Regions from separate parts of the Pseudoflavonifractor sp. HCP28S3_F10 genome, predicted to be linked through region 2. Evidence: predicted binding sites of a transcription regulator. Region 2 holds the regulator's gene; the other holds the start of a gene.
The links. Region 2 encodes LexA, which represses DNA repair genes until DNA is damaged. Its sites were predicted from a motif close to CNAACANNTGTTNG; they were not measured.
Positions count from the first base shown of each region.

Region 1: a site for LexA is predicted at 7,365-7,378, ahead of ACTNBZ_RS03510 (putative DNA modification/repair radical SAM protein). Genes of this name have one in related genera too.

Region 1 is NZ_JBQHUB010000004.1:108,653-119,410, forward strand. Features, by position in the region: gene ACTNBZ_RS03470 (DUF4860 domain-containing protein) at 1-388, shown strand, start outside; gene ACTNBZ_RS03475 (hypothetical protein) at 385-735, shown strand; gene ACTNBZ_RS03480 (hypothetical protein) at 732-1,127, shown strand; gene ACTNBZ_RS03485 (type IV pilus twitching motility protein PilT) at 1,165-2,232, shown strand; gene ACTNBZ_RS03490 (hypothetical protein) at 2,245-2,685, shown strand; gene ACTNBZ_RS03495 (TIGR03915 family putative DNA repair protein) at 2,743-3,546, opposite strand; gene ACTNBZ_RS03500 (Mur ligase family protein) at 3,671-5,191, shown strand; gene ACTNBZ_RS03505 (epoxyqueuosine reductase) at 5,178-6,032, shown strand; gene ACTNBZ_RS03510 (putative DNA modification/repair radical SAM protein) at 6,078-7,343, opposite strand; gene ACTNBZ_RS03515 (hypothetical protein) at 7,469-7,666, opposite strand; gene rbr (rubrerythrin) at 7,924-8,535, shown strand; lysine riboswitch at 8,787-8,960, shown strand; gene ACTNBZ_RS03525 (transporter substrate-binding domain-containing protein) at 9,090-9,995, shown strand; gene ACTNBZ_RS03530 (amino acid ABC transporter permease) at 10,114-10,758, shown strand, end outside.
Region 2 is NZ_JBQHUB010000028.1:139-10,896, forward strand. Features, by position in the region: gene ACTNBZ_RS11035 (hypothetical protein) at 11-313, opposite strand; gene ACTNBZ_RS11040 (DUF896 domain-containing protein) at 412-630, opposite strand; gene ACTNBZ_RS11045 (DUF4177 domain-containing protein) at 644-877, opposite strand; gene ACTNBZ_RS11050 (RNA-binding protein) at 890-1,693, opposite strand; gene ACTNBZ_RS11055 (exodeoxyribonuclease III) at 1,690-2,457, opposite strand; gene ACTNBZ_RS11060 (permease of phosphate ABC transporter) at 2,454-2,696, opposite strand; gene ACTNBZ_RS11065 (methylated-DNA--[protein]-cysteine S-methyltransferase) at 2,693-3,154, opposite strand; gene lexA (transcriptional repressor LexA) at 3,156-3,779, opposite strand; gene ACTNBZ_RS11075 (MarR family winged helix-turn-helix transcriptional regulator) at 3,990-4,496, shown strand; gene ACTNBZ_RS11080 (ABC transporter ATP-binding protein) at 4,481-6,217, shown strand; gene ACTNBZ_RS11085 (ABC transporter ATP-binding protein) at 6,217-8,412, shown strand; gene ACTNBZ_RS11090 (SDR family NAD(P)-dependent oxidoreductase) at 8,673-9,476, shown strand; gene ychF (redox-regulated ATPase YchF) at 9,664-10,755, shown strand.

The DNA.
Region 1 (10,758 bases), on a different contig from region 2:
CAGCGGAGTCTACCGGGGGGTGGCGGCCGCAGCCGAGGCGCATGATACCCAGCGGACCGCCCTGTCCTATGTGATCAATCAGGTCCGCCGGGCCCAGCGGGTGAAGGCCGGGACCTTCGGCGGCGTGCCCGCCCTGGACCTGGACGAGTCGGGGAGCGATTGCCATACTGTTCTCTACGTGTTCGGCGGGCAGCTCTGTGAGCTCTATGCCGAGCGCGGCACCGGTCTGGGACCGGAGGACGGTGTGCCCATTCTGCCGCTGGACGGTCTGGAGCTGACGGCGGAGGGAGAATTGCTTACCGTTACCGCGGTGTACGGCGGGGAGCGCTATTCCGTCTGCGTCGCCCCGCGGACCGGGCTGGAAAAGACCGGGGAGGTGAGGGTATGAGCCGGGGCGCCCCCAGAGCCAACCTCTTTTTGCTGGAGCTGGTACTGGATCTGTTTGTATTCGCCCTGTGCGCCGCCGTGTGCGTGGGACTTCTGGTGCGGGCCCACGACCTGAGCCGGGAGAGCGGCCGCCTGACCCAGGCGGTCTATCTGGCCCAGTCTGCCGCCGAGGCGGCCCGGACCGGCGCGGCCCTGCCGGAGCCGCCGGAGGGCTATGAGATCTGTCATGAAACGAAAGAGGCCGACGGCGTGACCTCCATGGAGATCCGGGTGCTTTGCCAGGGACGGACGGTATACACGCTGGAGACAGCGTGGCCCTGCACCCCGGCCGGGGAGGCGACAGGATGATGAAACGCAGCGAACAGGCGTCCTCCCCCCTGGGGGTGGGTGTGATCACTGTTATTACCGTGCTGCTGGCGCTCACCCTGTCCATTTTCGCGGCGCTGACGCTCTCCTCCGCCCGGGCCGATCTGGCCCTCTCCCGGATCAACGCCGAGACGGTGAAGGCCTATTACGCCGCCGACGCGGCGGCCGCCCGGCGCTATGCCGCCTTTGCTGCCGGGGATCAGGCGGAGCTGGAGGAATACTTCCCCGTGGGGGACCGCCAGGAGCTCCATCTCCGGCTGACCCGAAACAGCGGAGGCAGGCCCCAGATCCGGGCCTGGGAGACGGTCTCCCGGGCGGAGGAGAGCGAACCGGCCCAGGGCCCGGAGCTGTGGGACGGTGAACGGCCCGGATAGAGCGGCAGCATCCATAGACAAGGAAGGGAAGAACGCCATGACGATCCGGGAGATCCTGGAGGAGGCCGTCCGCCGGTCGGCCTCCGACGTCCTGATTATCGCCGGTATGCCGGCAGCCTATAAAATCAACGGGCTCATCCGCCGGGAGGGGGAGCGGCTGCTGCCGCCGGATACCCAGGCTCTGGCGGAGGAACTCTACCATATGGCGGGGGAGCGGAGCATGTCCGCCCTGCTGGAGCAGGGGGATGACGACTTCTCCTTCGCGGTGCGGGGGCTGTCCCGGTTCCGGGTCAACGCCCTGAAGCAGCGGGGCAGCCTGGGGCTGGTGATCCGGGTGGTGTCCTTTGAGCTGCCCGACCGCCGGGCGTTGGGCATCCCCGACCGGGTGATGGCCTTCGCCGGGTACAGCCGGGGCCTGGTACTCTTCACCGGCCCGGCGGGCAGCGGAAAGACCACCACCCTGGCCTGTATCGTGGACGCGGTGAATTCCAGCCGCAACCGGCACATCATCACCATCGAGGACCCCATCGAGTACCTGCACCAGCACAAGAAGAGCGTGGTGACCCAGCGGGAGCTGTTCACCGACACCTGCTCCTACGACGCCGCCCTCCGGGCCGCCCTGCGGGAGGCGCCCGACATCATTCTGGTGGGAGAGATGCGGGACGCGGACACCATCCGTGCCGCCGTCACCGCCGCCGAGACGGGCCATCTGGTGATCTCCACCCTCCACACGGTGGGCGCGTCCAATACCATCGACCGCATCGTGGACTCCTTCCCCCCGGAGCAGCAGGGGCAGATCCGGGTCCAGCTCTCCATGGTGCTGGAGGGTGTGGTGTCCCAGCAGCTGGTGACCACGGTGGAGGGAGAGCTGACCCCGGCTTTTGAAGTGATGTCGGTCAACAGCGCCGTCCGCAATATGATCCGGGAGGCCAAGACCCACCAGATCGACAATGTGATCGCCCAGTCGGCCGCCGAGGGGATGGGCACCATGGACCAGAGCCTGCTGGACCTGGTCCGGAAGGGGCGAATCTCCCGGGAGGAGGCCCTGCGGCACAGCGTGAACAGCGACTGGCTGCACAGACGGCTGAGCGCGGCCGGAGAATGAGGAGAGATAGTTATGCCAGCAAAAATGAATCACTATGACGCTGCCCTGCGGGTGTGTGTGGACAGCCTGGAGGCCGGAAGCATCCGGGGCCGGGTGGTGAGCCGCCGCCTGACGGCTCCCATCACCTTCGGCGACCTGGGGGATCTGCTGCTCCAGGTGGAGGAGGTGCTCAACCGGCAGAACTTTCCCCAGGCCTTTGAGCGGACCCGAAGCTTTGTGAAAAACCCGGATGCGCCCCTGCCTGTGGCCGCCGATCTGGACAGCGGCATGACCAAGGAGGAGGTGGAGGCCTGCCGGGGAGAGGTGGCCACCTTTTCGCTCTACGTCATTACCCGCCGCAGCACCACCTGGCAGGGCTTTGTGGAGTGGCCGGACGGCACCAGGCAGGAGTATGTCAGCGTGCTGGAGCTCATCAAGCTCCTGGATCACCGGCTCTTTTCCCACCCGGTGTAAGAGGGGATACCATAAAAGGGGGCGCGCTGTAAAAGCGGTACGCCCCCTTTTTGCGCACTAATGCAGGGGATCCCTCCTGACCGGGCGGGGCAGGGCGCCGCTCTCCGGCGGGGGATCGGTCTGGAATTCGGTCATGGTCCCCCAGTATCGCTTGGGCATATGGGTCATGCGGCATTTGGGATTATAGCGCCCCTCGATGGCGATGGTGTCATAAAAGCGGCGCCACAGGGCCCGGTAGGCACGCTCCTCCTCCCCCGGCGCCGCGGCGCGGAAGTCCTCCAGCGGGACGATGGCCCAGTCCCCCGGCCGGTGGAACAGGGCCTCCCGGTGGGTGCGGTCGTAGATGAGAAAGGCCTCCCCGGCGTAGCGGGTGCAGAAATGAGGGCGCAGCAGGGGGAGTACCCGGTTTTTGGGCTCGATCTCGCCGATGAGCACCCCCTCCTGCTCCGAGAAGCGGAGAAAGCCCTTGAGCAGATGGGCCTCCCCCTCCAGGTGCCGCACCGCCCGGTACAGCGTGAGGACCCGGCTGTCGGTCAGGTCGGCGGTGACGGCGCTCCCCCGCGCATAACCGTATTGAATGAACCGCCACAGGTGGAACTCCTGGTCGGGCAGGCAGGTGAGGAATCCCCGGACCACCAACTGCCGTGCGGCGGGGGAGATCTTGTTGGCCAGGGAGGCGTATACCCGTTTGGCGTGGGCCTCGTCGGTCTCCACGTTTCGCTCGGGCCAGAGGGAAAGGCGGGGGTCGGCGGGGGTGGAGAAGGCGGCGGGAGCCTCCCGGTGGACATAGCTCTCAAAAACGCAGGTGAGGAACCCGGCAAAGCTGCCGTCATAACAGTAGGAGACCTGGGTCCAGGGCATAAGGACTCTCCTTTCGGCGGGGGCCGGGGTATCTTCCTTTTCCGGCCCGGATATGATAAAATATAACCTTACAGCGGCGGGGAACCTCCCCGCCCGGATCGAACTTTTTCTGGTGGTGACCGATATGGAACGACCCGTCCTGACTCTGGGCGACTACTATCAGCTTCTGCTCCGCCACGGCCTGCTGGCCGAGGACAAGCCCCTGTCCGCCGACCTGACGGCGCCGGTGGCCCTGGTATCCTGCGACTCCAAGCGGGTGGTGCCCGGCACCCTCTTTCTGTGCAAGGGTGCGGCCTTCAAGGGGCAGTACCTGGCGGACGCCGTCCGCTCCGGGGCCTTCGCCTATGTGAGCGAGCGGCCCTACGCGGAGGGGGGGGCGGTCCCCTGCATCCGGGTGAGCGATATCCGCCGGGCCATGGGCCTGCTGGCCGACCTGGCCTACGGCCATCCCTCCGGGGCGCTGAAGGTCACGGGTATCACCGGCACCAAGGGCAAGACCACCGCGGCCTACTACATCAAGTCCATCCTGGACGCCTGGCGCGCGGAAGAGGGCTGGCGGGAGACTGCCATCCTCTCCACCATCATTACCGACGACGGGCTGGAGCGCCGCCCCGCCAGGCTGACCACGCCGGAGCCCCTGGACCTGCAGCGGCATCTGCTCAACGCGGTGACGGCGGGAGCCGACTATGTGACCATGGAGTTTTCCAGCCAGGCCCTGAAGTACGGCCGGGTCATCGGGGTGGACCTCTCCTGCGCCGTGTTCCTCAACATCGGCGAGGACCACATCTCCCCCATCGAGCACCCCGACTGGGCGGACTATTTTGCCTCCAAGCTGCTCATCTTCCGGCAGGCGGAGACGGCCTGCGTCAATCTGGACTGCGACCACGCGGAGGATATACGGCGCTCGGCGGAGGTCTGCCCCCGGGTGCTCACCTTCTCCCGGGCAGACCCGGCGGCCGATGTGTACGCCTCGGACATCCGCAAGGAGGGGGACGGCATCCGCTTCCGTCTGCGCACCCCCCGCTATGAGCGGGACATGGTGCTGGGCATGCCGGGGCTTTTCAACGTGGAGAACGCCCTGGCCGCCGCCGCCGTGGCCGAGGTGTACGGCGTCCCGGAGGGCGCCGTGGCGGCGGGGCTGGCCCGGGCGGCGGTGCCCGGCCGGATGGAGCACTATTCCTCTGCCGATGGGCAGCTCTCAGTCATCGTGGACTACGCCCACAACGGCATGAGCCTGGAGGCCCTGCTCCGTTCGGCCCGGGCGGAGTACCCCGGCCGGACCCTCACCGTCCTCTTCGGCTGCACCGGCGGCAAGGCCATTGACCGCCGCGCGGGCATGGGCCGGGCGGCCGGCGCCCTGGCCGACCGCATCCTCCTTACCGAGGACGACCCCGGCCCCGAGGAGGTGGCCGATATCTGTGCCGAGATCCAAAGCCATATCGCCCCCTGGGGCAAGGAGGCGGAGATCATTCCCGACCGGGAGGAGGCCGTGTTCCGGGCCATCCTGGACAGCGCCGTCCCCGGCGTGGTGGTGCTGGCGGGCAAGGGATGCGATATGACCCAGAAGCGGAAAAACGGCCCGGAGCCCTGCGTCCCTGACGGGCTGCTGGCCCGGCGGGCCCTGGAGCGCTATGACGGCCGCTGAGCTGGGCGGCCTCTTCGCCGCCGCCGGGGCGGCGGGGTGGGGCTGCGTGCCCTATGAGACCCTGGCCGCCGGCATGGACGGCAGCGCCCGGCAGCGGGCCGAGGAGCTGTGCCCCGGCGCCAGGAGCGTACTGACGGCGGCCTTCTCCTACTACGCGGGGCAGATGCCCGGCAACCTCTCCCTCTACGCCCGGGGGCGGGACTACCATCTGGTTTTGACCCGGCGGCTGAATACGGTGTGTGATACGCTGCGGGAAAAACACCCGGAGTACCGGTTCGTGCCGGGGACCGACAGCTCCCCCCTGCCCGAGCGGGAGGCCGCCCGGCTCTCCGGGCTGGGGATGATAGGCCGGAACGGGCTGGTCATCCTGCCCCCCTACGGCTCCTGGCTCTTTCTGGGCACCATCCTCACCGACCTGCCCCTGGACCTGCCCCAGTCCCGGCCCAGTCCCGGCTGTATGGACTGCGGCAGGTGCGCGGCGGCCTGTCCCGGCGGGGCGCTGAGGGGCGGGACCTTCGAAGCGGAGAAATGCCTCTCCCACCTGACCCAGAAGAAGGGGGAGCTGACGCAGGAGCAGATTGCCCTGGTGGCTTCCCACCCCTATGCGTGGGGCTGCGACCTGTGCCAGAGCGTGTGCCCCCATAACGCCGGGGCCATGGAGACCGCACTGCCCGAGTTCCGGCAGGACCTGATCCATACCCTGACGGCGGATATGGTGGAAGGCCTGACCAACCGGCAGTTCAGGGAGCGGTTCGGGGACCGGGCCTTTGCCTGGCGGGGCCCGGCGGTGCTGCGGCGGAACCTGGCCCTCCAGAGAAGAGAGGGAAAACCGGAAAAATAGAGCGCAGCGGGAGCTCTGCCCATGTGGGCGGGGCTCCCTTTTTGCCTACCCGGCGCTCTCAAAGAGGGAGAGCTGCCGGGGTTCGTCCTGGGCCGGCCGGGGCCGCTCCAGGGCGGTCAGGTGGCGGAGCACCCCCTCCGGGCTCACATGCAGGCCCTCCATGGGCTTTCCCCGGCAGGTGATAAAGTACTGGGCCCGCTTGAGGACCACCCCCAGCTTTTTCAGTCCCTCGAAGGTGAGTGCGCCGTTCCTCCGGGCCGCCAGAATGCGCCGGGCGCTGACCACTCCCACGCCGGGCACCCGGAGCAGGGCCTCGTAGTCGGCGGTGTTCACCTCCACCGGGAAGAACTCCATATGCCGCAGGGCCCAAGAGCACTTGGGGTCCACCCGCAGGTCGAAGTCGGGCTGCCCCTCGTCCAGCAGCTCCGCCGCCCGGAAGTGGTAGAACCGCAGCAGCCAGTCGGCCTGATAGAGCCGGTGCTCCCGCAGCAGCGGGGGCTGAAAGCCCTGTGGCGCGGGCAGCAGTTTGCTGTCCGACACCGGCATGTAGGCCGAGAAGAACACCCGCTTGAGCCGGTATTTGTCATAGAGGCTCTGAGTCAGGGTGAGGATGTGCCGGTCGCTCTCCGGCGTGGCGCCGATGATCATCTGGGTGGACTGCCCGGCGGGGGCAAAACGGGGGGCGTGCTTATACCGGGAGAGCTCGTGGGCAGAGGCGGCGATGCCGTCCCGGATCTGGGCCATGGGGGTGAGGATGGCCCCCTTTTTCTTGTCCGGGGCCAGCAGGGAGAGGCTGCGCTCCGACGGCAGCTCGATGTTGACGCTGAGCCGGTCGGCCAGCAGACCCAGCTGCCGGGTGAGCAGTGGATCTGCCCCCGGGATGGCCTTGGCGTGGATGTAGCCCCAGAAATTGTACTCCCGCCGCAGCAGGGAGAGGGTCTCGATCATGCGCTCTGTGGTGTAGTCCGGGTCCCGGATCACGGCGGAGGAGAGAAACAGACCCTCGATATAGTTGCGCCGGTAGAACCCGATGGTCAGCTCGCACAGCTCCCGTGGGGTGAAGGCGGCCCGGGGCGTGTCGTGGGAGCGGCGGTTGACACAGTACTGGCAGTCGTAGACGCAGTAGTTGGTCATCAGGACCTTGAGCAGCGTGACGCAGCGGCCGTCGGCCGAAAAGGTATGGCAGCAACCGGCGGCTATGGTGCTGCCCAGACCGCCGGGGCGGCTGCTCCGGCTGAGCCCGCTGGAGGTGCAGGCCGCGTCGTACTTGGCGGCGTCGGCCAGGATATTCAGCTTGTCCATCAGCTCCATGGCGGTCCCTCCCAACAGAATAGAACAAATGTACTATAATAGTACCACCCGCGGCGGGACATGTCAACCGGAATAAAAGGAGGCCGCCCGGTCAACGGGCGGCCTCCTGCCATAAGCGTATGCGCTCATTTCTCTTTTTTGAACCGTTGCCAGAGCCGGGCCCACCAGGTGTCCGGCTCGTAGCCCTTGGACCGGCGGAAGGCCCGCTCAGCCTCCTCGGCCCGTTTCAGGGCCTTGCGCTCATCCCGGCCCATAATGGTCCCGGCCTCCTTCTCTGCCAGGTCGTGGAGGGCGCCGGGGCGCGAGTATTTCATATCAAACATGGCCTTCTCCTTTCCGGCACGGCGGCGAATATCCTATTGCTGTGCGTCTGTATATTATATGATACCAATCCTCTGGGGACTTGTCTATATCATACCAATATAACTTATACTGAACTTTCTTTTTTAGATATATCATACAAGAATGCGGAAATATATATGTGCGATCTGCCGTCTGGCGTCCGCATCCGGATAGTGGGGGTATAAAAAGAGCGCCCGGCGGGCATACTCATGCCATCCAAGAAATGGGAGGAGTTTACATGCCAGTTTCCTTTGACCAGAGCGAGACCCGGCTGAACCTGCTGCGGGCCTTTGCCGGGGAGAGCCAGGCCCGCAACCGCTATACTTTTGCTGCCGGCCTGGCCCGGAGGCAGGGCCTGCAGGTCATCGAGGGGGTGTTCGCCTTTACCGCCGGGCAGGAGGAGGCCCACGCCAAGGTGTTCTATGACCAGCTGGAGGGGCTGAGCGGACAGAACCTGAAGGTGGACGGCGCCTATCCCGTGGACCTCTACCCCACGGTGCTGGAGCATCTGAAGGCCGCCCAGCACAACGAGTATCAGGAGTGGGAACACGACTACACCGGTTTTGCCAAGGTGGCCAAGGAGGAGGGCTTTCCCCAGGCGTCCCACATTTTCTCCGAGATCGCCCGCATCGAGAAGATCCACGGCGACCGCTTCGGGGAATTTGCAGGATTGCTGGAGAGCGAGCGTCTTTTTGTCTCCGACGTGGAGATCAAATGGATGTGCCTCAAATGCGGCCATATCGTGGAGAGCTCGGTGGCCCCGGCCATGTGCCCCGTGTGCAGACATCCCCAGGGCTATTTTATCCGCTTTGAGCTCTCGCCCTTTGCGCCCGGGCAGATGAAAAAATGACGAAAAGCTCCGGTGTCCGTTTTGGATGGACACCGGAGCTTTTTGTCGGAATCCGCCAAAGCGTACAGGGGCAAATCCGGGCATTTAATCCATAACGCCGGGAAATTCAAAACAAATGACAGAAAAAAGTGCCGATCAAAATGCCCAAAAGACGGAATCGAACACCGGACGCGGACAAACAGGCTTGACAGCCCTGTGTTTGCGTGTTAGAATACGCCCAAGAACCCATTGTCGCGGGGGACGGTCCCCGCTGCAATGATAGAGGCGCGGAATTGCATCAGTATCCGGCAGCTCGGGCAGCGCACCCGCCGGAGAAAGGGCCTTCCGCCGAAGGGCCGTACCCCTGCCTGGGGGGCGGTTGCCTGGGCCGTTGGGAGAAGATCTCACGGACTGCCACATGATCTGTGTGGAGCGCTATCATTGACCACAAGGGCATCCGACACCGGTTAGAAGATGCAGTTGTCGCCATGAACGCTTCCACCAGGGAGGTTCGTGGCTTTTTTGTTGCTCACAGAAAAGCTGACATCACAGAACTGAAACTGGAGGAAACAACAATGAAGAAGAACATCCTTGCCCTCGCCCTGGCCCTGACCATGGGCCTGTCCCTGACCGCCTGCGGCGGCGGTACCGCCGCCCAGCCCTCCGCCCCTGCTCAGAGCGCCGCCCCCGCCGGAGACAGCTACACCGGCGTGGAGGACGGCGTGTTCACTGTCGGTATGGAGTGCGCCTACGCCCCCTATAACTGGACCCAGATGGACGACTCCAATGGCGCCGTGCCCATCTCCAACATGCCCGGCTCCTACGCCAACGGCTACGACGTGATGATCGCCAAGAAGATCGCCGAGGCCAACAACTGGGAGCTGGAGATCGTCTCCAGCGCGTGGGACTCTCTGTGCCCCGCCGTCCAGTCCAAGACCATGGACGCCAATATCGCCGGCCAGTCCATGACCGCTGAGCGCATGAAGGAAGTGGACATGGCGGGCCCCTACTACTACGCCACCATCGTCTGCGTCACCACCAAGGACAGCCAGTATGCCTCCGCCGCCTCCATCGCCGACCTTGCCGGCGGCAAGTGCACCGCCCAGTCCGGCACCATCTGGTATGATTCCTGCCTGCCCCAGATCGAGGGCGCCGAGCTCCAGGCCCCCGCTGACAACGCCCCCGCCATGATCATGGCCCTGCAGACCGGCACCGTGGACTTCATCTGCACCGACATGCCCACCGCCATGGGCGCCGCCGCCAAGGACGACAATCTGGTCATCCTCAACTTCTCCGGTACCGACGGCGACTTCCAGTTCGCCAGCGAGGAGGAGCGGGCCGAGAACGTGAACATCGGCATTTCCGTCCTCAAGGGCAACACCGCCCTGAAGGAGGCCATTGACTCTGTTCTGTCCACCATGACCGAGGACGACTTCAACGCCCTGATGGACGAGGCCATCTCCATCCAGCCCGAGGTGTAAAAGAAGCGCACAGCCGCCGCGAACAGGCGGAGCGTGACAACATGGAACAACAAGACTTCCTCCGGCCCCGGAATGGGGCCGGAGGTCGCCGTATCTTTACTGAAAGGAGCGTGCCAGTGTGGATAAGCTGGTCAAGCTGGGTCAGGACGTGGTCCTGCTGTGGAGCAAATACTGGCCCATGTATCTCGGCGGCATTCGGAACACGCTGATCCTGGCCCTGGTGGCCACCGTCATCGGCTGTATCATCGGCCTCATCTGCGGTATCCTGAACACGATCCCCTACACCAAAAATGATCCCCTGCCCAAGCGCTTCCTGCTCAAGCTCATCCGGGTGGTGGTCCGGGTCTATGTGGAGGTGTTCCGCGGCACGCCCATGGTGCTCCAGGCGGTGTTCATCTACTACGGCCTGCCCTACTTCTCCGACAACGCCCTGAAGTTCACCGGCCTCACCGGTACCTGGGTGGCCGCCATCATCGTGGTGTCCATCAACACCGGCGCCTACATGGCCGAGTCGGTCCGGGGCGGCATCATCTCCATCGACCCCGGCCAGACCGAGGGCGCCAAGGCCATCGGCATGACCCATGTGCAGACCATGACCAGCGTCATCCTGCCCCAGGCCCTGCGCAACATCATGCCCCAGATCGGCAATAACTTCATCATCAACGTGAAGGACACCTCGGTCATGTTTATCATCATGTTCACCGAGTTCTTCGCCGCCCACCGCTACATCGTGGGTGTGAACAACATGTACTTCCCCTCCGCG
Region 2 (10,758 bases):
CTTTTATTGATCAGATCATATCATCGGACAGGTCATCCGGCTTACCAGATAATAACTTTGCACTCTTTTCGGAATCTTCGAACTGGGTTTTGATTTCTTCATTTATAGCGGCGTTCATTACGGGAATAACCTTCAAATCCTCTTCCTCTACAGAGATTTCAGCAACATCATCTTTTTCTCCACACTGTGGAAAGTTTACAAGCCAAGTACTATTTGAGTTATCGTCAAGGCAAATCCAACCTTGCATACCTTTATGGACACCGTGCTTCGTGTATTTTTCTTTTTCTGCCATTAATTCAACGCAATCCAGCATCAGACATTCTTCGCAATGGGTTTTGCCTTAAATTAAAAAACGGCGAGTTCTTCAAGAACTCGCCGCTGCAGCATTTTATTTCCGGTCTGCGCGGTCTCTTATCCGTTGTCCTTATGGGTCACCCGGTGGCGGGTGCCGTCCGGCTCCACAATATAGGTCCGCTCCAGCTGGCCCACCAGATTGGCCCGCACCGAGGCGATATACTCCCGGCGCAGCACGTCCCGCTCGGCCGTCTCCTCCGCCGTCAGTCCCTCGGGTGTCTTGGCCTTTCTGGCCAGGGCGTTGATGCGGTCGATCTTTTCCTGTGTGATATACAAGGCTGTTCCTCCTCTATTTTTCCCGCCGCTGGCCGTCATCCCGGCTGCGCTCAAAAATCAGGTCGATGACCTGGAGCTGACCGCCGCCCCGCTGCACCACCGGGAGGTATCCGGCGTACCGCCAGCCCCGGGCCGCCCGCGCCGCGATGATCTCCCGGTGGCCGGCGGTCTCGGTGGTGATGCCGGTGAACAGGTTGTATCCCGCGCCGTAATCCAGCTCCAGCTCCTCAAATTCATACTCCAGCATGGCGTCTCCTCCTTACAGGCAGCGCTCCAGCTCCACCATGACCCGTCCCTTTTTGGACAGGCCCCCCAGCTTTTTCACCTTACACTTGCCCAGGCCCCGGCAGGAGATGGTATCCCCCTCCTCCACCGTCCGGTCGGGCTTGACGCACTCCCGGTAGTTGAGCTGGACCCGGCCCGACGAGATCAGGTCGGCGGCCCTGCTCCGGGAGAGGGAAAAGGCCGAGGCCGCCACCGCGTCCAGCCGGGGGGTGGCCACCGTGTCCCGGATGGTCCTGACCCGCACCTCCGGCGGCTCCAGCCGGTCCAGAGGGATGGGGGAGACCTTCAGCCGGGCCCGGCCGGCGCTGTCCAGGTTGAGGAGAAGGTAGTCCTCCAGCTCCCGCAGGATCACCAGGTCGCAGGAATCCCCCCGCACCAGCAGGTCGCCCACCTTTTCCCGGGTGATGCCCTGGCCCAGGATGGCCCCCAGGAAGTCCCGGTGGGTCAGGCCCGCGTCGGCGGGATAGGCGCACCGCAGGGCGGACACCGGTCCCTCCTCCGCCGCCAGGGCAAGAAAGTCCTCCTCCTCCTGCCAGTCGGGGAGAAAGACGCAGATGGTCCGCTCCGCCCCCTCGTATCCGCCGAAGAACAGATGCCGCGGGTGGCCGGAGGCGGCGATCAGGTTTTCCACATTGGCCCGCTCCCCGGGGGATAAAAAGCCGGTGAAGGCCGGGATGTTCTTCCTCCGGGCCGTCTCCAGCTTGTCCAGCGCCCGGGCCAGAAGGAGCCGCTCCTCCTCGTCCCGGGCCAGCTTGTTGAGCAATTCCGTCTTGGTCATGGCGTTTCCCCGTCCCGCAGTTCCAGCTCCACCGGGCAGTGGTCGCTGCCCATGACCTGGGAGAGGATTCTGCTGTCGGCCACCCGCTCTCTCAGGCGGTCGGAGACAATGAAATAGTCGATCCTCCACCCGGCGTTGTTGTCCCGGGCGTGGTACATATAGGACCACCAGGAGTAGGCCCCCGTCACGTCGGGATAGAGCCAGCGGAAGGTATCGGTAAAGCCGGAAGAGAGGAGCTCGGTCATCTTGGCCCGCTCCTCGTCGGAGAAGCCGGCGTTGCCCCGGTTGGACTTGGGGTTCTTCAGGTCGATCTCCTGATGAGCCACGTTCAGATCCCCGCAGAGGATCACCGGCTTTTTGCCGTCCAACCCCTTCAGATAGGCGCGGAATTCATCTTCCCACTCCATCCGGTAGCCCAGGCGGGTCAGGCCCCGCTGGGCGTTGGGGGTGTAGCAGCAGACCAGGAAAAAGTCCTCATACTCGGCGGTAATGACCCGTCCCTCGGTATCGTGCTCCGCCATGCCGATGCCGAAGGTGACCTGCAGCGGCTCCCGCCGGGTGAAGAGGGCGGTGCCGGAATAGCCCTTCTTCTCGGCGGAGTTCCAGTACTGCCGGTAGCCGGGCAGGTCCAGCTCGATCTGGTGGGGCTGGAGCTTGGTCTCCTGCAGGCAGACCACGTCGGCGTCCGCCTCCCGGAAAAAGTCCAGGAAGCCCTTGCCCACGCAGGCCCGCAGGCCGTTCACATTCCAGGAGATCAGCTTCAATCCGCGTCCCCGTCCTCTCTCAGCTCCCGGACCAGATGGGGCACAAAGCCCGCCATCAGGGGGATATAGGTGGCGATAAAGGCCGCGCCCGCCCCCAGGGCAGCCCACTTCCGGCGCCTGCGGGGGACGCACAGGCCCAGCAGCACGCCGATGGCGCACAGGCAGACCTTTACCAGGGACACATCCTTCCAGGTCATGCGTTGAACGTAGGAATCCGCGATGGCAAACAGCTTTTTCATCTGGCTCCCTCCAGTCTCAGCAGTTTTTCCTTGATCTCCAGCCCCCCGGCGTAGCCGGTGAGGGCGCCGCCGCTGCCCACCACCCGGTGGCAGGGGACGATGATGGGAATGGGGTTGTTGTGGTTGGCCTGGCCCACGGCCCGGGCGGCTTTGGGCCGTCCCACCCGCCGGGCCAGCTCCCCGTAGGAGACGGTCCCGCCGTAGGGGACCTTCCGCAGCTCCTCCCACACCTGGCGCTGGAACTGAGTTCCGGCGGGGGAGAGGGGCAGGTTGAATTCCCGCAGCTCCCCGGCCAGATAGGCCAGCAGCTGCCGCCGGGCCTCGGCCAGCAGGGGGGTCTCGCGGCACATGATGCGGGGCACGGGGGCGCCGGGGAGGTAGACCCGCTCTATCGCGCCGCTCTCGCCGGCGCTGGCTCCCATCCAGCCCAGCGGGGAGTCAAAAAGGATCAGATCCATATCAGTATCTCCGCATGACAGCCACCACCTTGCCGATGATCTGGGCAAAGGTGCCGTCAATGGGCTCGTAATCCGGGTTCTCGGGCATGAGCCAGACCCTGCCGTCCTTCCGGCGGAGGGTCTTGACCGTGGCCTCGTCCTCAAAGAGGGCCACCACGATCTCGCCGTTATGGCACTCCTGCTGCCGGTGGACCACCACCAGGTCCCCGGGCAGGATGCCGGCCCCCAGCATGGATTCTCCCCGGACCTTCAGCGCGAAATACTCCCCGGTCCTGCCGTTGGTCTCAAATACCAGATAGTCCTCGATGCACTCCTGCGCCAGGATGGGAGAACCGGCAGCCACATTGCCCACGATGGGGATGCGGTCGGGCCGGGCGTCCAGCTCCTCCATCACGGGGCCGCCCGCCTCCGGGCCCCCCACTACGGTGATGGCCCGGGTCTTGCCCTCGGCCTTGGCGATATACCCGGCCGACTCCAGCCCCTTCAGGTGGAAATGGACGGTGGACGGGGACTTGAGGCCCACATGCTCCCCGATCTCCCGCACGGAGGGGGGATAGCCGTGGTCCGCCTGGAATGAAATGATAAAATCATAGATCTGCTGCTGCTTGGGGGAAATGGCCTTCATGGCGGCTCCCTCCTTCGGTTATGTATACTTTATATTATCATAGAGAGAACAAAAAAGCAAACGTCCGTTCTAAGGAACGTACGTTGTATTGGTTACAATTTATTTACAAATTTTCAGTTGACTTTCGTTTTATATCCACGTACTATAGATAAGCCCCCTAATTATCAGCGGGCTAATTATTTTCTCTGCTTCAGAAAGAGGTGGATCCGTTTGAAATCAGGCAGACCCCTTCCCGGCATGCTGTTCCATGCCCTGCACCGGGCCCACCACAAGGAGGTGCAGGCCCGGATGAGCGCCGTGGGGCTGGACGATCTGGGCGCGCCGCCCCTGCTTTTCCTTCTCCGCCGCAGGAGCGAGGAGGGCCGCGCCGTCTCCCAGCGGGAGCTGGCCGACGACCTGCACATCTCGCCGGCCACGGCGGCAGTCTCCCTCAAGTCCCTGGAGCGGGGCGGCTACGTGGAAAAGCACCCGGATCCGGAGGACCAGCGCTGCAAGCGGGTGACCATCACGCCCAAGGGCATCCGCGCCGTGGAGCAGTGCTTCACCATCTTCAATCAGGTGGACGAGCTGATGTTCGCCGGTTTCTCCAGAGAGGAGTACCGGCAGCTCAACCAGTACCACCAGCGGATGCTCCGCAACCTGTGGGGGCCCGGCCACGGCCTGCCCGACGACCTTTTCGATGAAAGGATGGAACAAGACCCATGCTCAAAAAACTAGCGTCCTATCTTGGGGAATACAGGAAGTACGCCATTCTGGCGCCTTTGCTGGTCATTCTTGAGGTGGCCTGCGAGCTGGCGCTGCCCCGCTTCATGGCGGCCATCGTGGATGTGGGCATCGCCTCCGGCGACCTGCCCTACATTTTGAAAATGGGCGGCGCCATGCTGGTGCTGGCCCTGTGCAGCATGCTGTGCGGCATGTTCGCCGCCAAATTTGCCGCCATTGGCGGCCAGGGCTTCGGCGCCAACCTGCGCCGGGGCATCTACAACAAGGTGCAGGAGTTTTCCTTTTCGGACATCGACCGCTTTTCCTCCGCCTCCCTCATCACCCGCATCACCAATGACGTCAACGCCATCCAGATGATGGTGACCATGGGCATGCGCCTGCTCACCCGGGCCCCGGTGATGCTCATCGCCGCCCTTTTCGTGGCGGTCAGCATCAACGCGGAGCTTGCCATGGTGATGCTGGTGGTCATCCCTCTGATGGCCCTGGCCATCGGGCTTTTGATGAAGGCCTGCAACCATCTGTTCCAGGTCATGCAGACCAGGATCGACGCCCTCAACGGCACCATTCAGGAAAATCTGGTGGCCATCCGGGTGGTAAAGGCCTTTGTCCGGGAGGGCTATGAGAAGACCAAGTTCAAGCGCTCCAACGACGAGCTCACCGCCGCCACCCTGCGGGCCGACATGCGCATCATCCTGATGATGCCTGTCATGAGCATCGCCATGAACAGCGCCACCGCCGCCGTGCTCTACCTGGGCGGCAGCAAGGTCCTGAGCGGTGAGATGCTCATCGGCGATCTGTCCTCCTTTATTACCTACATCTTCCAGATCCTGATGAGCGTGATGATGGTGGCCATGAGCCTGCTGCAGCTCTCCCGGGCCATCGCCTGCGCCCGGCGCATCGACGAGGTGCTGGAGACCAAACCTGAGATCGGGGACGGCAGCCTCACCGCCGCGGAGCTCCCCGTCCCCGCGGGCAAGGTGGAGTTCGACCACGTCCACTTCAAATACCAGACCTCCGGCTCCGGGGACGATGTGCTCTCCGACATCACCTTTACCGCCCGGCCCGGCGAGTTTCTGGCCATCGTGGGCGGCACCGGCACGGGCAAATCCAGCCTGGTGAACCTGATCCCCCGGTTCTACGACGTGACCGGCGGCGCGGTCCGGGTGGACGGTGTGGACGTGCGGGATTACCCCCTGGACGAGCTGCGCCGCCGCATCGGCATGGTGCTGCAGAACAACGTGCTCTTCTCGGGCACCATCCGGGAGAACCTGCTCTGGGGCCGGCCGGACGCCACTGAGGAGGAGATGATCCAGGCCGCCAAAAACGCCCAGGCCTACGACTTTATCATGGGTCTGCCCGACGGATTCGACACCCGGATGGACCAGGGCGGCGTCAACGTCTCGGGCGGACAGAAGCAGCGGCTGTGCATCGCCCGGGCCATGCTCCGCCATCCCGCCATCCTCATCCTGGACGACTCCACCTCCGCCGTGGACAGCGCCACCGAGGCCGCCATCCGGCAGTCCTTCAAGGAGAACCTGGCGGGCACCACCGTCATCATCATTGCGCAGCGCATCAGCTCCGTGCAGTACGCCGACCGCATCCTGGTCCTGGACGACGGCCGGGTGGCCGACGCCGGTACCCATGAGGAGCTGATGGCCCGCAGCACCATCTACCAGGAGATCTATCAGTCTCAGCAGGAAGGAGTGGGTCAGTAATGGCAGTCTCTCAAAAAACGGCCCCTCAGGGGCCCGGTCACGGCCCCGGCCACGGCCGGCGGGGCGGCTTTCAAAAGCCCAAGGACCTGAAAAAGACGCTGGGCCGCCTTCTCAGCTACATTGGCCGGAAGAAATGGCCCCTGGTTCTGGTGGGCATCGCTCTGCTGCTGTCAGTGGGCACCAACCTGGCCGGCTCGGTCTTTGTCAACCAGGTCATTATCAATTCCATCACCTACGGCGGATATGCCGGACCCGGGGACCTGGCGCTGGACATCGTCAAGCTGCTTTGTATCTATGCCGTAGGCTGGGTGGCCACCTATGCCCAGTCCGCCATCATGGTCCAGGTGGCCCAGCGGGGGGTGAACCGGCTGCGCCGGGACCTCTTTGACCATCTCCAGTCCCTGCCCCTGAGCTATTTTGACAAGCACACCCACGGCGAGCTGATGAGCCGCTTCACCAACGACGCGGACAACGTGCAGATGGCCCTGGAGCAGAGCGTGGTTTCCCTTTTCTCCAGCCTTCTTATGTTCGTGGGCATCGTGGTGGTGATGCTGGCCGTCAATCCGCTGCTCTTCCTGGTCAGCGTGGTGACCCTGGGCTCCACCTTCGCGGTGTTCAAGGTGTTCGGCGGCCGCAGCCGCAAATATTATCAGAAGCAGCAGGCCGCCCTGGGCGCCGTCAACGGCAATATTCAGGAGACCATCGAGGGCCTGAAGGTGGTCAAAGCCTTCACCCATGAGGAGCAGGCCAAGGAGCTCTTTGCCGGGCTCAACGAGGAGTACCGCCAGGCCGCCACCAGCGCCGGCTTCTACTCCACCGCCGTCATGCCCATCGCCATGAACATCATGAACGTGGGCTACGCCCTCACCGCCGCCTTCGGCGGGGTGCTCTCCATCCTGGCCGGCTTCAAACTGGGCTCCTTCACCCTATTCCTCCAGTTCTGCCGCCAGGTGGGCCAGCCCCTCAACCAGATCTCCCAGCAGCTCACCACCGTGCTCTCCGCCATGGCGGGCGCCGAGCGGATCTTCGAGATCATGGATGAGCCCTGCGAGCCGGACGAGGGCACAGTCACCCTGGTCCCGGCGGAGAAGGACGCCAACGGCAGCCTGTCGGTCCACACCGGCCAGGGCCGCCCCCGCACCTGGGCCTGGAAGGTCCCCCGTACCACTGCCATGGCGCTGGTCCCCGTTCTCATCGGGGAGAAGGACCGGCTCACTGAGCTGGGTCTGGCCGAAGAGGAGGACGGTTCCCTCCGCCTGCTGCCTCCTCATACAGAAAGCGGCAACAGCGTGTGGGTCCGGCTGGAGGAGGACGGCTCTCTTACCCGGGTGACCGACCTGTCCCAGCTGGCCGGTCACGGCTGGGCCTGGAAATACCCCGACGGCAGCGGCCGCGCCACCCTCCACCTGATCCGGGGCTCGGTGCGCAATGTGCCGGGGGAGGATTATTGCCTCACCGAGCTCAGGGGCGCCGTCCGCTTCAACCACGTGGACTTCTCCTATGTGCCGGGCAAGCGCATCCTGAAGGACGTGAGCGTCTACGCCAATCCGGGCCAGAAGATCGCCTTCGTGGGCTCCACCGGCGCGGGCAAGACCACCATTACCAACCTCATCAACCGCTTTTACGAGATCGAGGGCGGCATGATCACCTTTGACGGCATCAACGTCCGCTCCATCCGCAAGGACGACCTCCGCTCGGCCCTGGGCGCGGTGCTCCAGGACACCCACCTCTTTACCGGCACCATCATGGACAACATCCGCTATGGCCGGCTCTCCGCCACCGATGAGGAGTGTGTGGCCGCCGCCAGGACCGCAAATGCCCACTCTTTCATCCGCCGCCTGCCAGACGGGTACAACACCATGGTCACCGGCGACGGCGCCAACCTGTCCCAGGGCCAGCGGCAGCTGCTGGCCATCGCCCGGGCCGCCGTGGCCGACCCCCCGGTGATGATCCTGGACGAGGCCACCTCCTCCATCGACACCCGCACCGAGGCCCTGATCCAGAAGGGCATGGACGCCCTGATGGAGGGCCGCACCGTCTTCGTCATCGCCCACCGCCTGTCCACCGTCCGCAATTCCGACTGCATCGTGGTCATCGAGCACGGCCAGATCGAGGAAAAGGGCTCCCACCAGGAGCTGCTGGAGGAGAAGGGACGCTACTACCAGCTCTACACCGGCCAGTTCCAGCTCTCGTGAGCCTCTGCGGAATCATACTTTTTCCCCGCCGCATGGATCCCGTGCGGCGGGGATCCTTTTTACTTCCGTTTACGATTTTCAAAATTTCAGTTTAATTTTTTAACTTCAGGTAAGAATATGTTTTGCAGCCTGCGTCCCCTGTGTGTTATACTGTGCGTACAAAAAGCAAATCTGCATTTCAAATCTGTGTCCAATCCCTCCTGGAAGTCATATGATTTTGTCCCTATCCATTCTGTCATACAATTTTGGAGGTGATCCCTATGGGAAAATTTGATGGTAAGGTAGTTCTCATCACCGGTGCCGGCCGGGCGGTCCTCAGCGACGGCAAGAGCTGCGGCTCCATTGGTTACGGCATTGCCACCGCATTTGCCAAAGAGGGTGCCAGCATTGTCATCACCGGCCGCAACGTAAAGAAGCTGGAGGCCGCCAAGGAAGAGCTGGAGCGGCTTTACGGCATCAGAGTCCTCACCATTCAGGCCGACGTGGCCTCCGGCAGCGATAATAAGGCCACTGTCCAGCACGTGGTGGACGAGACGATCAAAGCCTTCGGCCGCATTGACACGCTTATCAACAATGCCCAGGCCTCGGCTTCCGGCGTCACTCTGGCTGACCACACGACCGAGCAGTTTGACCTGGCCCTCTATTCGGGCCTTTACGCCGCTTTCTACTATATGCAGGCCTGCTATCCCCACCTGAAGGAAACCCACGGCAGCGTCATCAACTTTGCCTCCGGCGCCGGCCTCTTCGGCAATTACGGCCAGTGCGCCTATGCCGCCGCCAAGGAAGGCATCCGGGGCCTGAGCCGGGTGGCCGCCACGGAGTGGGGTCCCGACGGCATCAATGTCAATGTGATCTGTCCCATTGCCTGGACTGCCCAGCTGGAGAACTTCCGGAATACCTATCCTGACGCCTTCAAGGCTAACGTGAAGATGCCCCCCATGGGCCACTACGGCGACCCCGAGACCGAGATCGGCCGGGTATGCGTCCAGCTTTCCACTCCTGATTTCAAGTATCTCACCGGCGAGACCCTTACCCTGGAGGGCGGTATGGGCCTGCGTCCCTGATCGTTCCCCGTTTCCCTTATCGCTGTATCAAGACCGGCGGCGGATCAGATGATCCGCCGCCGGTTTTTTTACCCGCCGGAGAAAGGAAGTGAGACATTTTGCTCCCGCTCTTCTTGTCTTTGCCTTGAAAATCCGGTATAATAGTTAGGCTCATTTTGTATTTTCACACCGAAAGGACGTCTTTGATATGAAGCTCGGCATTGTGGGCCTTCCCAACGTGGGCAAGTCGACCCTGTTCAACGCCATCACCAACGCCGGCGCCGAGAGCGCCAACTACCCCTTCTGTACCATCGATCCCAACGTGGGCGTGGTGGCTGTGCCCGATTACCGTCTGGACTGGCTGTCCGATTTCTACAAGCCCAAAAAGACCACCCCGGCGGTCATCGAGTTCGTGGACATCGCCGGTCTGGTGAAGGGCGCCAGCCGGGGAGAGGGTCTGGGCAACAAGTTCCTGGCCAACATCCGGGAGACCAATGCCATCGTCCACGTGGTGCGCTGCTTTGACGACGAGAACGTGATCCATGTGGAGGGCTCCACCGACCCGGTGCGGGACATCGGCATCATTGACATCGAGCTCATCATGGCCGATGTGGAGATGGTGGAGCGCCGCATCGACAAGGCCACCAAGGCCGCCAAGGCGGACAAGAAGTTCCTCCACGAGGCCGAGCTCTTCACCGCCCTGCGGGACTGGATGAACGACGGCAACTCCGCCCGCTCCTTTGAGTGCGACGAGGATGACAGGGCCATCATCGCCACCAGCGAGCTTCTCTCCCTCAAGCCCATCATCTACGCCGCCAATCTGGACGAGGACGGCTTTGCCGACTATCAGAACGTGCCCTACTACCAGCAGGTGGCCGAGATTGCCGCCAAGGAGGGGGCCCAGGTCATCCCCGTATGCGCCAAGCTGGAGGCCGAGATTGCCGAGCTGGAGAGCGAGGAGAAGAAGATGTTCCTGGACGATCTGGGCATCGCCGAGTCCGGCCTGGACCGGCTTATCAAGGCCAGCTACGCCCTGCTGGGCCTGATCTCCTTCCTCACCGCCGGCGAGGACGAGTGCCGGGCCTGGACCATCACCCGGGGCACCAAGGCCCCCCAGGCCGCCGGCAAGATTCACACCGACTTTGAGCGGGGCTTTATCCGGGCCGAGGTGGTCAACTTCGAGGACCTGAAGGCCAACGGCACCATGGCCGCCGCCCGGGAGAAGGGCCTGGTCCGGTCCGAGGGCAAAGAGTATGTGATGAACGACGGAGATATTGTGCTCTTCCGCTTCAACGTTTAAATT